3 regions of the Chitinophaga oryzae genome follow, and region 3 is predicted to be linked to each of the others. Evidence: riboswitches for the same ligand, from Rfam matches in the RefSeq annotation. Region 3 holds a riboswitch; each other region holds the start of a gene.
What was found. A riboswitch is a leader RNA that binds a small molecule or an ion and turns the genes downstream of it on or off. The one in region 3 is predicted to bind cobalamin.
Positions count from the first base shown of each region.

Region 1: it holds a riboswitch for cobalamin, as region 3 does, so the genes downstream of both, HF324_RS12035 (TonB-dependent receptor) here and metE (5-methyltetrahydropteroyltriglutamate--homocysteine S-methyltransferase) in region 3, are expected to answer to the same signal.
Region 2: it holds a riboswitch for cobalamin, as region 3 does, so the genes downstream of both, HF324_RS12050 (DUF5074 domain-containing protein) here and metE (5-methyltetrahydropteroyltriglutamate--homocysteine S-methyltransferase) in region 3, are expected to answer to the same signal.

Region 1 is NZ_CP051204.2:2,880,066-2,884,283, forward strand. Features, by position in the region: gene HF324_RS12025 (lanthionine synthetase C family protein) at 1-516, shown strand, start outside; gene HF324_RS12030 (response regulator) at 644-1,276, shown strand; cobalamin riboswitch at 1,294-1,498, shown strand; gene HF324_RS12035 (TonB-dependent receptor) at 1,620-3,617, shown strand; gene HF324_RS12040 (YncE family protein) at 3,623-4,218, shown strand, end outside.
Region 2 is NZ_CP051204.2:2,884,285-2,888,502, reverse strand. Features, by position in the region: gene HF324_RS12055 (PKD domain-containing protein) at 1-745, opposite strand, end outside; gene HF324_RS12050 (DUF5074 domain-containing protein) at 780-1,931, opposite strand; cobalamin riboswitch at 2,186-2,401, opposite strand; gene HF324_RS12045 (PKD domain-containing protein) at 2,482-3,651, opposite strand; gene HF324_RS12040 (YncE family protein) at 3,664-4,218, opposite strand, start outside.
Region 3 is NZ_CP051204.2:6,407,427-6,411,644, reverse strand. Features, by position in the region: gene HF324_RS25155 (ABC transporter ATP-binding protein) at 1-209, shown strand, start outside; gene metE (5-methyltetrahydropteroyltriglutamate--homocysteine S-methyltransferase) at 206-2,530, opposite strand; cobalamin riboswitch at 2,697-2,877, opposite strand; gene HF324_RS33700 (hypothetical protein) at 2,926-3,051, opposite strand; gene HF324_RS25145 (NAD(P)-dependent oxidoreductase) at 3,050-3,934, shown strand; gene HF324_RS25140 (winged helix-turn-helix transcriptional regulator) at 3,929-4,218, opposite strand, start outside.

The sequences.
Region 1 (4,218 bases), 3.5 Mb from region 3:
GCGCAGGGTGGCGGGGGAGAGTCCTTGTTCCCTGTACTGGTCGACACTACAGGTGTGAGCATAGGAGATACCCACAGCCGGCTGGGCTGGTGTTACGGCGATCTGGGAATTGCGACCATGCTGTCAGGGGCCGGAAAACGCCTGCAACGGGCAGATTACAACGAGGCCGCGCTCACTATCCTGCGGGACATTGCGCAGCATCGTAATACGCAAAACGGCGCGGTGCACGACGCCTGCATCTGCCACGGCAGCGCAGGTATCGCTCATATGCTGCAACAGGCGGCCATGGCTGCCGGAGACCCTGTCCTCAATAAAGCGGCCGGAGAATGGCTGCAAACAACACTTCGTATGAATACCTGGAAGGATGGGCCTGCCGGTTACAAGTTTTATCATCATCCCGATTATCACAACAGTCACAATGTACTCGAAGGCATCGCCGGCATTGGCCTGTCATTGCTGGGCTTCCTGCAGCCGGAAATAAAACCGGGGTGGAATAACAGCCTGCTGATATCGTGAACTTTTCATGATACGCTTCATCTTCTTTTTTTTTATATATTACGGGTAGTAAATGAAATCTAAACAGCAGGTTTACCCGGAGATGCCATGCCGATGCATGCCGACGTTACAGCAAATATGAAAAACCATGATCAGATTATATTTTGTGGATGATCATCCATTGATACTAGAGGGACTACGCGCATTACTCAGCTATGAAAAAGATATAGAACTGACAGGGGAAACAAGAACGGGCGAGTCTTGCCTGAATTTCCTGCTGCACCACCAGACCGACGTTGTGTTGCTGGACACCATGCTCCCCGATATTGCCGGGGCCGAGCTGTGTCATCTCATCAAAAAAAATCATCCCGACACTATGGTGCTGGGACTCAGTTACCATAAAGACGGCCGGGAAATACAGGATATGATGGACAGCGGCGCCAGCGGCTGCCTGATGAAAAACGCCGATAAGGAAGAACTGCTCAAAGCGATCCATGATGTCTACAGCGGTCACACTTATCTCTCCCCGGAACTGGCCGCCGGGCTGCAAACCGCTGCCGGCGCCGCCCGCACGCGGGAGCTCCATATCACCAAAAGAGAAAAAGAAGTACTGTGGCTCATCGCCAACGGACATACGAACCATGAAATAGCCGAGAAACTGTTTATCAGCAGCGATACGGTTGACAGCCATCGCCGCAACCTGCTGGGCAAACTTAAAGCCCGCAACACCGCCATGCTCATCAAATGTGCCATCGATCACAAGCTGCTGACAACTTTTTGAAGAAATAAATTAAAGCACTACCTTCGCACCGCAATGGTTTACCCCCTCCGTTGCGGTGCGGGGGTAATTAAAAGGGAACACGGGTGTAAATCCCGGACAGTCCCGCTGCTGTAATTCTCCATAAAACGCCAGGGCATTTGTCCGGCCACTGTTGAACATTCAATGGGAAGGCCGCCCTGAGCTGAGATAAGTCAGAATACCTGCCATGCATTTGTTTTTTAAGCCTTCGTGGAATGAGGCTTGGAAGTGAATCATGTGGCAGTACTGATCCTGCCGTTATTTACCTTGATTTGATTTCCTGTTACGAAGGCCGTTGGATGAACTATCAAAACGGTGAATTAACATGCGTATCCCATTACTGAGGAGTACCCTGTACCTGGTGCTCGCAGGATGCCCTGCTATGTCCCTGAAGGCGCAACAGCAGCCGGACAGCAGCCGGACCAAAGACCTGCGCGAGGTGTCTGTCACTGCACCCCGCAGCAACAGGGAGGTGTCCCCGGGGCAGCAACTGAAAGGGGCTGAACTGCAACGGCTGAACTCCCAGTCCGTAGCCGATGCGCTGCGCTATTTCTCCGGTATCCAGATAAAAGACTATGGCGGTATCGGCGGACTGAAAACGGTGGACGTGCGCAGTATGGGTTCCAACCATACCGGCGTGTTCTACGACGGTATCCAGCTGGGCAACGCTCAAAACGGCGTCATCGATCTGGGCCGGTTCTCCCTGGACAACATGGAGGAAATAGCCCTGTACAACGGTCAGAAAAGCAATATCCTCCAGCCGGCCAAAGACTATTCCTCCGCGGCGGCCATCTATCTCACCTCGCTCAAGCCCCGCTTCGCGGAAGGAGAACAAAGACATGTGAAAGGAACTGTCAAAACCGGTTCCTTCGGCCTCTTTAATCCTTCCTTACTGTGGCAGGAGAAAATCAGCCGGCGTGTAGGCGCCTCCCTCAGCGCGGAATGGGTAAATGCCAACGGCCAATACAAATTCCGCTACCAGAAACAAAAAGGCTACGATACCACCGCTGTCCGCAAAAACACCGATATCAACGCTATCCGCCTCGAAGGCGCCCTGCACGGCGTGATCAACGGCGGCGAATGGAACGGCAAGGTCTATTTCTACGATTCGGAACGCGGCCTTCCCGGTTTCGTGGTCAATAACGTTTTCGGGCATATCGACCGGCAATGGGACCGTAACTTCTTCGTACAGTCGTCCTGGCGCAAAGACTTCTCACCCCGTTATACGCTGCTACTGAACGGAAAATACGCTTACGACTATACGCACTATCTCGCGCCGGACACCGTTCGGTACGTAGATAACCGCTACCATCAGCAGGAAGCTTACTTCTCGGCGGCCAACCAGTTTGTGCTCACCAACTGGTGGCACCTCGGCCTCTCCGGCGACTTCCAGTGGAACAAGATGACGGCGGATATGACCAATTTCTCCTATCCCCAACGTTTCACCACCCTGGTGGCGCTGGCTTCTTCGGTCAACTTCAAACGTTTCAGCGCACAGGCCAGCCTGCTGAACACGATCATGAACGAAGAAACGAAGAAGAACGCCGCCGCCCCTTTTAAGCGGGAGCTGACACCCGCCGTTTTTGTATCCTGGCAGCCCTTCGGCAGCGTGCCTTTTACCTGGCGGTCTTTCTACAAACGTATCTTCCGGATGCCCACCTTCAACGATCTCTATTACACCGATCTCGGGAACTCCAACCTGAAACCGGAGTATACCACGCAATACAATACCGGCCTCACCTTCAATCATACATTCCCCGGCCAAACACTGCAGGAGCTGGGGCTGGAAACAGACGCCTACTACATCGAAGTGACGGACAAGATCGTGGCGGTACCGGCTGCCAGCCAGTTCCGGTGGACCATGATGAACCTCGGTTTCGTGAAAATAAAAGGCGTGGATGTAAAAGCCAAAGCCGTATGGAAAGTGCTGGATGATCTCCTGCTGAGCACCAGAGCGACCTACACCTTCCAGGAAGCGCGCGACTTTACCGACAAGTCGGAGCTTTTTTACGGAGACCAGATTCCTTACATTCCCAAACACAGCGGCTCGCTGATATTCGGTGCTGACTACGGCGCATGGGACCTGAACTACAGCTTCATCTACACCGGGGAACGTTACAACGCCAAGAAAAACAATCCTGAAAACTACATGCAGCCCTGGTATACCAGCGACATTACGCTGACGTATAACCGCAGGGTGCGGCAGGCGAAATGGCGGCTGAGCGCACAGGTGAATAACCTGTTCAACCAATACTACGATGTAGTGCTCAGCTACCCGATGCCGGGAAGGAATTTCAAATTCATTGTATCTGTAAATATTTAACGAGGATGATAAAACAATTGCGTTTTGCAGGAGTAGCTGCAGCATTGACATCGCTGGGGATTGCCGGCTGCCGCACGGGCAACGACATCGTGCCACCGGTGATAACACCGGTAGATACGCCCGTGGCTCACCAACAATACAAAGGCTTTTACCTGTTGAACGAGGGGAACATGGGCAGCAACAAGGCTACCCTGGATTTCTTTGACTTCAGTGCAGGCGTGTACAAAAAAAATATCTATGCAGAGGCTAATCCCACGGTAGTAAAAGAGCTGGGCGATGTGGGCAACGATATCCGTATTTACGGCAGCAAGCTGTATGCCGTGATCAATGTGTCCAACAAGGTGGAGGTGATGGATGCCGCTACTGCTAAACGTATCAGGCAGATAGACCTGCTCAACTGCCGGTATATCACCTTCGCTAACGGGAAAGCCTATATCAGTTCCTATGCGGGCCCGGTGGTGATAGATCCCCGTTCACCCCTTGGCATCGTGGCGGAAGTGGATACGGCCACGCTGCAGATTACCCGTAAGATCGAAGTAGGTTATCAGCCGGAGGAGATGGCCGTAGTTGGCAACAAGTTATATGTGGCCAATTCCGGTGG
Region 2 (4,218 bases), 3.5 Mb from region 3:
CGGAATAGCTGTCACTATACCCCCAGGCGAAAGCCAGGTTGGTAAGGATACCGCCGGACGTCAGCGTGTTTACCAGTTTGGTGCCGGTAAAAGTCACGGAGTCCTGGTTAGGCGCCATAGCCGGATAGTAGTTGTTGGCCGTATGCCAGGCGTTGGCCTGTACATAACCGCTGTTGCCCTGGTTGTCTTTCCAGTTAACATTGGTACCGGCGGCATGAGGGTTATAATACGTGACGCTGTAATTTTTAACGGTACCGGAAGCGCTGTATTCGCTGCCTGCCAGTTCATACCAGGGGTCGTCGGGGATGCCGTTGGCGTTGAGGTCCTGGCTCACCATTACAATACCCGGCTCAGACCATTGGTACGTAGGGCCTGACGGATTGCCATAGATGCCGATATCTGCCCCTGCGCCGTTTACTACGGAATGGTCAAAACCGAAAACGATGTAACCACCGTAGTTGCCCAGCGACACCATGTTGGTAGTGCTGCCCACCAGCGCCTGCGCGGCGGTAACGGAGCCCAGGCCGGATTCATTGATGAACTGCCCCGGTGCCGGCATATATGTGTATACGGTACTGATCAGCGGACTGCTGGTCAGCGTGGCCGGTCTGACCGTCACATGGCTGACAAGAGCGGTACGGGAGACTTCGGAGGTCTTCCACTCATCGGTCAAAGCATCTTTACGGCAGGAAGCCGAGAACAACAGGGTGGCCAGGGTTAATGCCTGCCAATAGAAATTTTTCATATGATTTAAGGTTTGAGGGAGAAGAAAAAGCAGATCAATAGAATACCGGTAATGCCGGAAAATAGTATCCGGAATACCTCACTGTTTCTTTCAGCGCAGCAGTGCCGGGGTCGTACATCAGCCAGCGGTTATCGTTACTGGCGCCAAATTCGTCAGTGAGCGTGATCACGAGCAGTTCATTACGCGCCGCGTTATACCGTACGGCAGAACCGTAAAAATACTGGCCGGAAGGTACCGTCAGGAAGGGCGCTGACAGGGACGCTGCATTGCCGGGCACATAACGGTATAATTTTGTGCCGCCATATTCGATGTTGCCACCGATACCGGCGGTTGACTTACGCTCAGCGATAAACACAGCGGTGCCGTTGGAAGTCAGTGAACCGGAGCGCCAGGACAGGTAAGCCCACGGGTTGGTGGTAGCGAAAGGCAGCTTCACGCGGGACACCGCCAGCGAAGTGGGATTAATCGCTACGAGCGAATCCTTACCGGTTACCCATACAGTGCCGTCGTTGGTGCGGGCGAAGCCGGCGTCGCCGATACCGAATTTTTTTGCGATGCTGTAGTCGGAAGCATTCAGCGCCACTACCCCGTCGTCTTTGGTCATTACAAATACATAGTTGCCCGCCAGCAGCATATCACCTGCAGGACCGTTGATGCCCGCCACTTTAGTGCCCAGCGTGGGACCGGAAAGACTGATGCGGTACACGCCGTCTACCGCGCTCAGCAAGCCTCTCGATGCATCCACCCCTACAAAAGCATAGCCTTCGCTCTGCGGCAGATTGGCAATCCTGCCCGTTTCCACGAGTGTATGCGCATCCGTTGCTACCAGCGGCCCTCCTACTTTCACCACCATATATACCTTGTTGTTAAAGATGGAGGCAAACTGCAGTGTGGAGGTAGTAGGTCCCAGGTTCTTCGTGGGGTTTTCCTTTTTGTAGATGTCTTTTGCCACCTTGTTACTGTCATAGCTATAGTACCAGAGATCGCCGTTGTTGACACCGTACTGTCCTTCATGTACCATCAGGAAACCGTTTTCATATTTCCCGAATGCGTTCATGCCAGCCTGCGCGGTCACAGCGTTTTCTTTGGGGTGCAGTCCTAATCCGGAATCTGCATTTTCTTTTTTACAGGCGGCAAACAGGGTTAGCAGCGAGGCCGCCAGGGCCAAACACTTGATTGATTTCATAGTTTACAAATTGTGTGGTTATTTTTAATAAAAAAAAACACATCATAGGGCATCCGGGCCTTCAAACATGGCAAGGGTTTTCTATTTTGTTTTCAACTTAAAAACAATTTGCTGCTATTGCTGCTCTTGTGACAGCCTAAGAAACAGTACAGGTTTCTTCTCCTGTACCTGCACGCAGGTGAAACAAAAAAAACAAATACGTGAATATAAAGCCGGCAGGGCCTACATTCTTGAGCCTTTCACCCGAAAGCGACGAATGGTGATCACAGCTGGCAGGTCTTCTGGCTCTCCTGCTTTTCCGGAAACCTTCCCATCTGCGACAGCAGACAGTGGTATGGAGCGCACTCCGGAAAAACGTTGCCGGTATTGGCCGGCGGCAGGATTACAGCTACGGGGATAGCTCCGGTCTCGCACCGGATTCCCTTTTAATGTTCTGCATGAACAGAACAACCAATTGTGGTTACAAACGTACGTTAACTTCCCCGTATAACCAATAAAAAATCCCGGAGAAATAGCTCCGGGATTAAAATATTTTTTGGAAAAATCCTGCTTACAGGTTGAGGTCCTTCACACCGGAAACTTCCGTGGAAATCTCGCCCAGCCAGCCGCCTTCAGCACGCATACCGGTGTGTACGCGGATAAAATCCACGCCCGGCAAACGTACGGAAGTGCCTTTTTTATCTACTGCCCAGCTGATCTTAATGCGCGCTCTGTCATCGGCGTTGCACCAATTGTCAGCATAACCAAAAGGAAACGCAGGGCTTACAAAATAAGTACCGGAGCCTGACTTATCGATGAAGTTTTCATCCGTCAGCCGTGTGCCGGTGAAGCTGATGCTGTCTCCTTTCCACTGCGGATAATAAGGCTGGTTGTGGAAGGAATTGCGGGAGAGGTAACCGGACTTGCCCTGGTTGTCTTTCCAGCGGATATAGGTAGTGTCGGTCAGGTATTGATAGTCATTATTCGGAGTCCTGACTTTATTTTCATCCGGCTTGTAATAAGTGATTTTATAGTCACGGATAGTTTTAGGGCTGTTGTATTCAGAACCGGCAATTTCAAACCATTCGTCGTCGGGTTGTCCGTTCCCGTTGGCATCGTACGCCACCTGGATAATTCCCGGCTCTGCCCAGTTGGCGAAGGCATTGCCCAGGATGGTGAAGCTGAAAGAATCCGGTACGTTCACGATGGTATGGTCAAAACCCATCACCACATAACCGCCGAATCCGCCGAGGTGTATCATGTTACCGCTTTTCAGCGACTCTTCCGCTTTGGCGGTCATTTTCGCCTGATCATCGCCCGTTTCCCATTTCGGCAGGTCATGCACGAACTGCCCGGGAGCCGGCAGGTAATCAAACACGCGCGCCACGCCGTTGGTGTAGGTGCCCGCAGTGACTTTAACGGGAACATCTACACGCTTTTCGCCGGCGGCATTTTTTGCGATGAATGTCAGGGTATACTCGCCTGCTTTCGTAAAGGCATGTACCAGCTCTTTGGTGGAGGCGATCGTATCGTTACCTGTTTTCCAGAGGAAGGTGGTACCCGCGCTTTCGTTTTTCACGGTAGCGGTGAGGCGTACGATTTTCATGTTAGCCGTAGACACGCCACCCTGTGGTGTGTTGACCGTTACATCCGGCGCAGTGGCCGGTGTGTCTTCAGATTTGGAACAGCTGCCGGCCAGGAGGACAGCCAGCACGGAAACGGGTAAAAGTGTATGTTTCATAATGGTTGGTTTTTATTTGTTTGCAGGAAGGAAGGCAAAGTGCGCAGGAATATCGCCGGTAACTACCGACCACTTCTTTTTACCACTTTTATCAAAACAATACAGGATACCGGGAGATACATAATCACGGGCATCTGTTACGTAGATGTCTTTTGTCTCCGGGTCCACCATGATGCCATAAGGCATTTTTATATTTTTTTCCGTGCCATCGGTGATAAAATTACCCGGTAACATCGTCTCTGTTTTTACGTTGATCATCCCGTAGTTGATTTTCCAGGAGGCGCTGATATAGCTGTATTCAGAGCCATACAGGTAACAGGTATCGCCGGAGATGCAGATATTGCTGGCTGCAACGGCAAACCGTTTTTTCACTGCATCGGTTTTGGTGTCCACCACATACAAGGCGGAGGGCCGCTGGTAGTAGTCTCCCCTGCTGGTCACATACAGATCGCCTTCGCTGTCGGCCTTCAGCCGGTGCAGGTTGATGTCCACATGGATTTTTTTGATCTCTTTAAAAGTGGCCAGGTCGATCACGGACACGGTGCTGTCGTAGCCCGGCGGCCGGTA
Region 3 (4,218 bases):
TTCGGGCCGATCAGATACTGGTGCTGAAAGACGGGAGGGTGCACGAAAGCGGTCGTCATGCAGCATTACTGGAACGTAAAGGGCTATACGCGAAATTGTGGGATATCCAGCAGCGCGCCGGTGGCTGGAAGCTGAATAAGGAAGTTGTTTATGAACAAGCCTCCGGCGGCAGCGTCGCCGCCGGAGGAATAAAGAGAGATATGAATTAAACGGCGGCGGCTACTGTTTGCCGCAGTTCACGGGCAGCCGCTACCATGGCGATGAGCGCTTTGCGCGTTTCTTCCCAGTGACGTGTCTTCAGGCCGCAGTCGGGGTTTACCCACAGCTGGTCTGCCGGAATAACGGCTTGGGCTTTTTCCATGAGCGCCGTCATTTCCGCTACGGAAGGCACGCGCGGAGAGTGAATGTCATATACGCCCGGGCCGATTTCATTCGGATAACGGAACGCCGCGAAAGCATCCAGCAACTCCATCTGGGAACGGGAGCATTCGATGGTGATCACGTCGGCATCCATATCGGCGATGTGCTGGATGATGTCGTTGAATTCGGAATAACACATATGCGTGTGTACCTGCGTTTCATCTTTTACACCGCTGGCGGCTATACGAAAAGCGCGTACTGCCCATTGCAGGTAGGCCTGCCAGTTTTCTTTCCTTAACGGAAGACCTTCCCGGATGGCCGGTTCGTCGATCTGGATGACTTTGATGCCTGCCTGTTCGAGGTCGGTCACTTCATCCCGGATGGCCAGCGCTATCTGCGTGCAGGTTTCGCTGCGAGGCTGATCGTTCCGCACAAAGCTCCACTGGAGGATCGTCACAGGCCCTGTCAGCATACCTTTTACCAGTTTATTGGTCAGGGACTGCGCGTAGGCCGACCAGTACACGGTCATGGGTGCTTCGCGGTGCACATCGCCATAGATAACAGGCGGTTTCACGCAGCGGGAGCCGTAGCTCTGTACCCAGCCGTTTTCGGTGAAAACGAAACCGGACAATTGCTCGCCGAAATATTCCACCATGTCGTTTCGTTCAAACTCACCGTGAACGAGTACATCGATGCCGGTTTCCTCCTGCCAGCGGATCGCTTTTTCTGTTTCTGTTTTCAGCAAAGCATCGTACTGTTCCGGGGTGATCTCCTGTTTTTTGAGTGCGGCACGCCAGGTACGTACCTCTTTTGTCTGCGGGAAGGAACCGATGGTGGTAGTGGGGAACAGCGGTAATTGCAGCGCGGCACGTTGTTTAGGCCTGCGTTGCGCAAAGGGATGCTGCCGCCGGGCATCGGCATCGGTTATTTGCGCGGTACGCTGTTTTACTTTTTCGTTGTGGATAAGGGGTGATGTTTTCCTGCTGTCTGTCGCCCTGATGTTTTCATCGAGCCTGGCTTTCGCGGCAGGCGATGGTGTGTCGCAGGACAGTTGCTGCAGGGTGACCACTTCGTCAATCTTCTGACGGGCGAACGCCAGCCACTGTTTGATGGCCGGTGTCAGCGTACTTTCGTTGGTTTCCAGGCTGAGATCACAGGGAACGTGCAGCAGGGAACATGAGGGAGCGATCCATATCCTGTTTGCCCCGATTTTATTACTGGCTTCCCATATCAGTGAAAGAGAATGGCGGTAGTCGTTGATCCAGATATTCCGGCCCTCTACCAGTCCCAGCGAAAGCTGCAGCGTATCGGACAGCAGCGGCGACGCCAGGATGTCGCCCAATTGGCTCGGGCATCTCACGAGGTCCAGGTGAAGGGTATCTACGGGAAGCTGAAGGGCTACCGGCAGGTTATCTCCATAACATTCAAAATAGCTGGCGAGTATGATATGCAGATCAGGGAATGTGCTCCTGATGGCCCCGTAGGTGGCAGCATATACCTGTCTTTCTTTATCCGTGAGATTGAGGGACAGGCAGGGTTCATCCAGCTGGATATAACGTGCGCCCGCATCGTACAGTTTACCGATGAGCTGCATATATACCGGTAATAAACGGTCTATCAGGTCCAGCCGGGAAAAATGCGCTTCTTTCTCTTTGCCCAGCAACAGGTAGGAAACAGGGCCTGTCAGCACCGGTTTGGCGTTGATCTGCAGTTCAAGGGCTTCTTTAAATTCATCTACGGCTTTTTCGGAGAACAGGGAAAACTGTTGTGCGGCAGTGAATTCCGGCACGATGTAATGGTAGTTGGTGTCAAACCATTTGGTCATCTCCATAGCTGTGATATCATAACCATCCTGCTGATAACCCCTTGCCATGGCGAACATCAGGTCGGTCACGGACAGCTGCCTTTCAGTGATCAGGGGAGCATAACGTTGTGGAACGGCGCCCACCATCAGGCTCATATCGAGCACCTGGTCGTAGAAAGAGAAATCGTTGCACGGGATAAGATCAATACCGGCCTGCTGTTGCAGCTGCCAGTGCTGATGGCGGATATCGCGTCCTGCCGTTAATAAATCAGTCAATGACTGTTTGCCTGCCCAGTAAGCCTCGCAGGCTTTTTTGAGTTCACGCCGGCTGCCTATCCTCGGGTAGCCAAGATTGTGTGTACGCATTTGAAACTTTTAAAATGATAAAATCAATTAAAAGTTCTTCGCAGCATTTCGGTATGTTTCGGAGAAGGAAGTGTTGGCAGAGCATAGACGATCTCCCTGCAGGGCACAGGATGCCCATAGGTACACAGAGAGGAATCACTCGACGATCGCTTCAATCCACGAAAGCATTGTCAAATCCGGTAAGGCAGGTCTCCTGGCTTGTAACATTTTGCCGTCCTTCCCACCTTGCGGCAGTGGACACTGATTGGCAAAACCTTTTGGTTACTTACAGTTGCGGGACAGCTTGTGATTTACACACAATTCCCTATTAATTTACGTGCAGTAAAACCTTATCCGGCTGATAAGAAATAAAGTAAGAACTGATCGGATGCGAAAGTAGGTAATATACTTCAGGATTACAAACAGGCTGTGGGCGTAATGACAGGGAGGAATTTTTCCCTCCCCGGAATCTTTTCTCCCTTATTGCCGGAGATGGCCATGGTCGTTAATTTGCCGTATTGTTCAGTAAATAGTTGTACCATGACAGGAACGGGTAACATCACTGTAATCGGGCTCGGCGCTATGGGCGCCGCCATCGCCGGCGCTTTGCTGGCAAAAGGATTTAAGGTCACCGTATGGAACCGCACACCGGAAAAGGCTGCGCCCCTGGTGCGGAAAGGCATCACGTTGGCCACGGGGCCTGCGGCTGCCATCGCGGCCAGCCTGGTGACTATCGTATGCGTATCTGATTATCAGGCCGCCGCGGAAATACTGGATACGACAGGCGTCCCTGCCACCCTGGATGGCCGTACGCTGATACAGCTGAGCGCGGGCACGCCCGGCGATGCCCGCTCCCTGGATGCGCGGGTGCGGGGAGAAGGTGGGCATTGCCTGCATGGCGGCATTGCGGCATGGCCACGGCAGATAGGTACTTCGGAGGCAATGATCACCGCCTCCGGCGATAAAGCCGTTTTTGACCAGCAGCTGTACGTACTGGAGGCGCTGGCCGGCACTGTGAACTTCGCCGGAGAAGCGCCTGGTACTTCGGCGACTTTAGCTACCGCGGCTATGGCGTACCTCGCGGGCAACTGGATAGGCTTCTGCTACGGTGCGCTCATCTGCGAAAAAGAAGGACTGAATGTAGATGAATTCGGGCAACTCATGGAAAGCTTTACGCCCATGCTGGCAACGGAAGTAAGGCATATGGGCGAAGTGATCCGGTACAACCGCTTCAGTGGTCCGGAAAGTACCATCAACACTACCGGTCTGGGCCTGCGACTGTTGCTGCGGCACACCCGCGAGGCCGGCCTTCATACCGCCCTGCCGGCGCTGGCGGCGGATATTTTCAACAAAGCCATTGCTGCGGGTTACGGCAGGGAAGAACACGCTGCCATTATTAAAATCCTGCGCAGGCAGGACTCATGACTGTCCTTGTAAAAAGGTGCAGGAGCCCTCTTCGTAGGAGGCGTTATGACGGTGGATGTAAGTCTTGTGCCGGTTGCCCCAGTCTTCCAGCGCCTGGATGACCGGCAACACGCTTTCGCCCACTTCGGTGAACCAATATTCTACCCTGGCCGGGCTTTCCGCATATATTTTTTTGCAGATGATACCGTAGGCTTCCAGCTCTCTCAGGTGCGCATTGATAATTCGCGGACTCACGGCGTGCATTGCCCGGTGAATGGCACTGGGCCGCCGGATACCGTCCATAA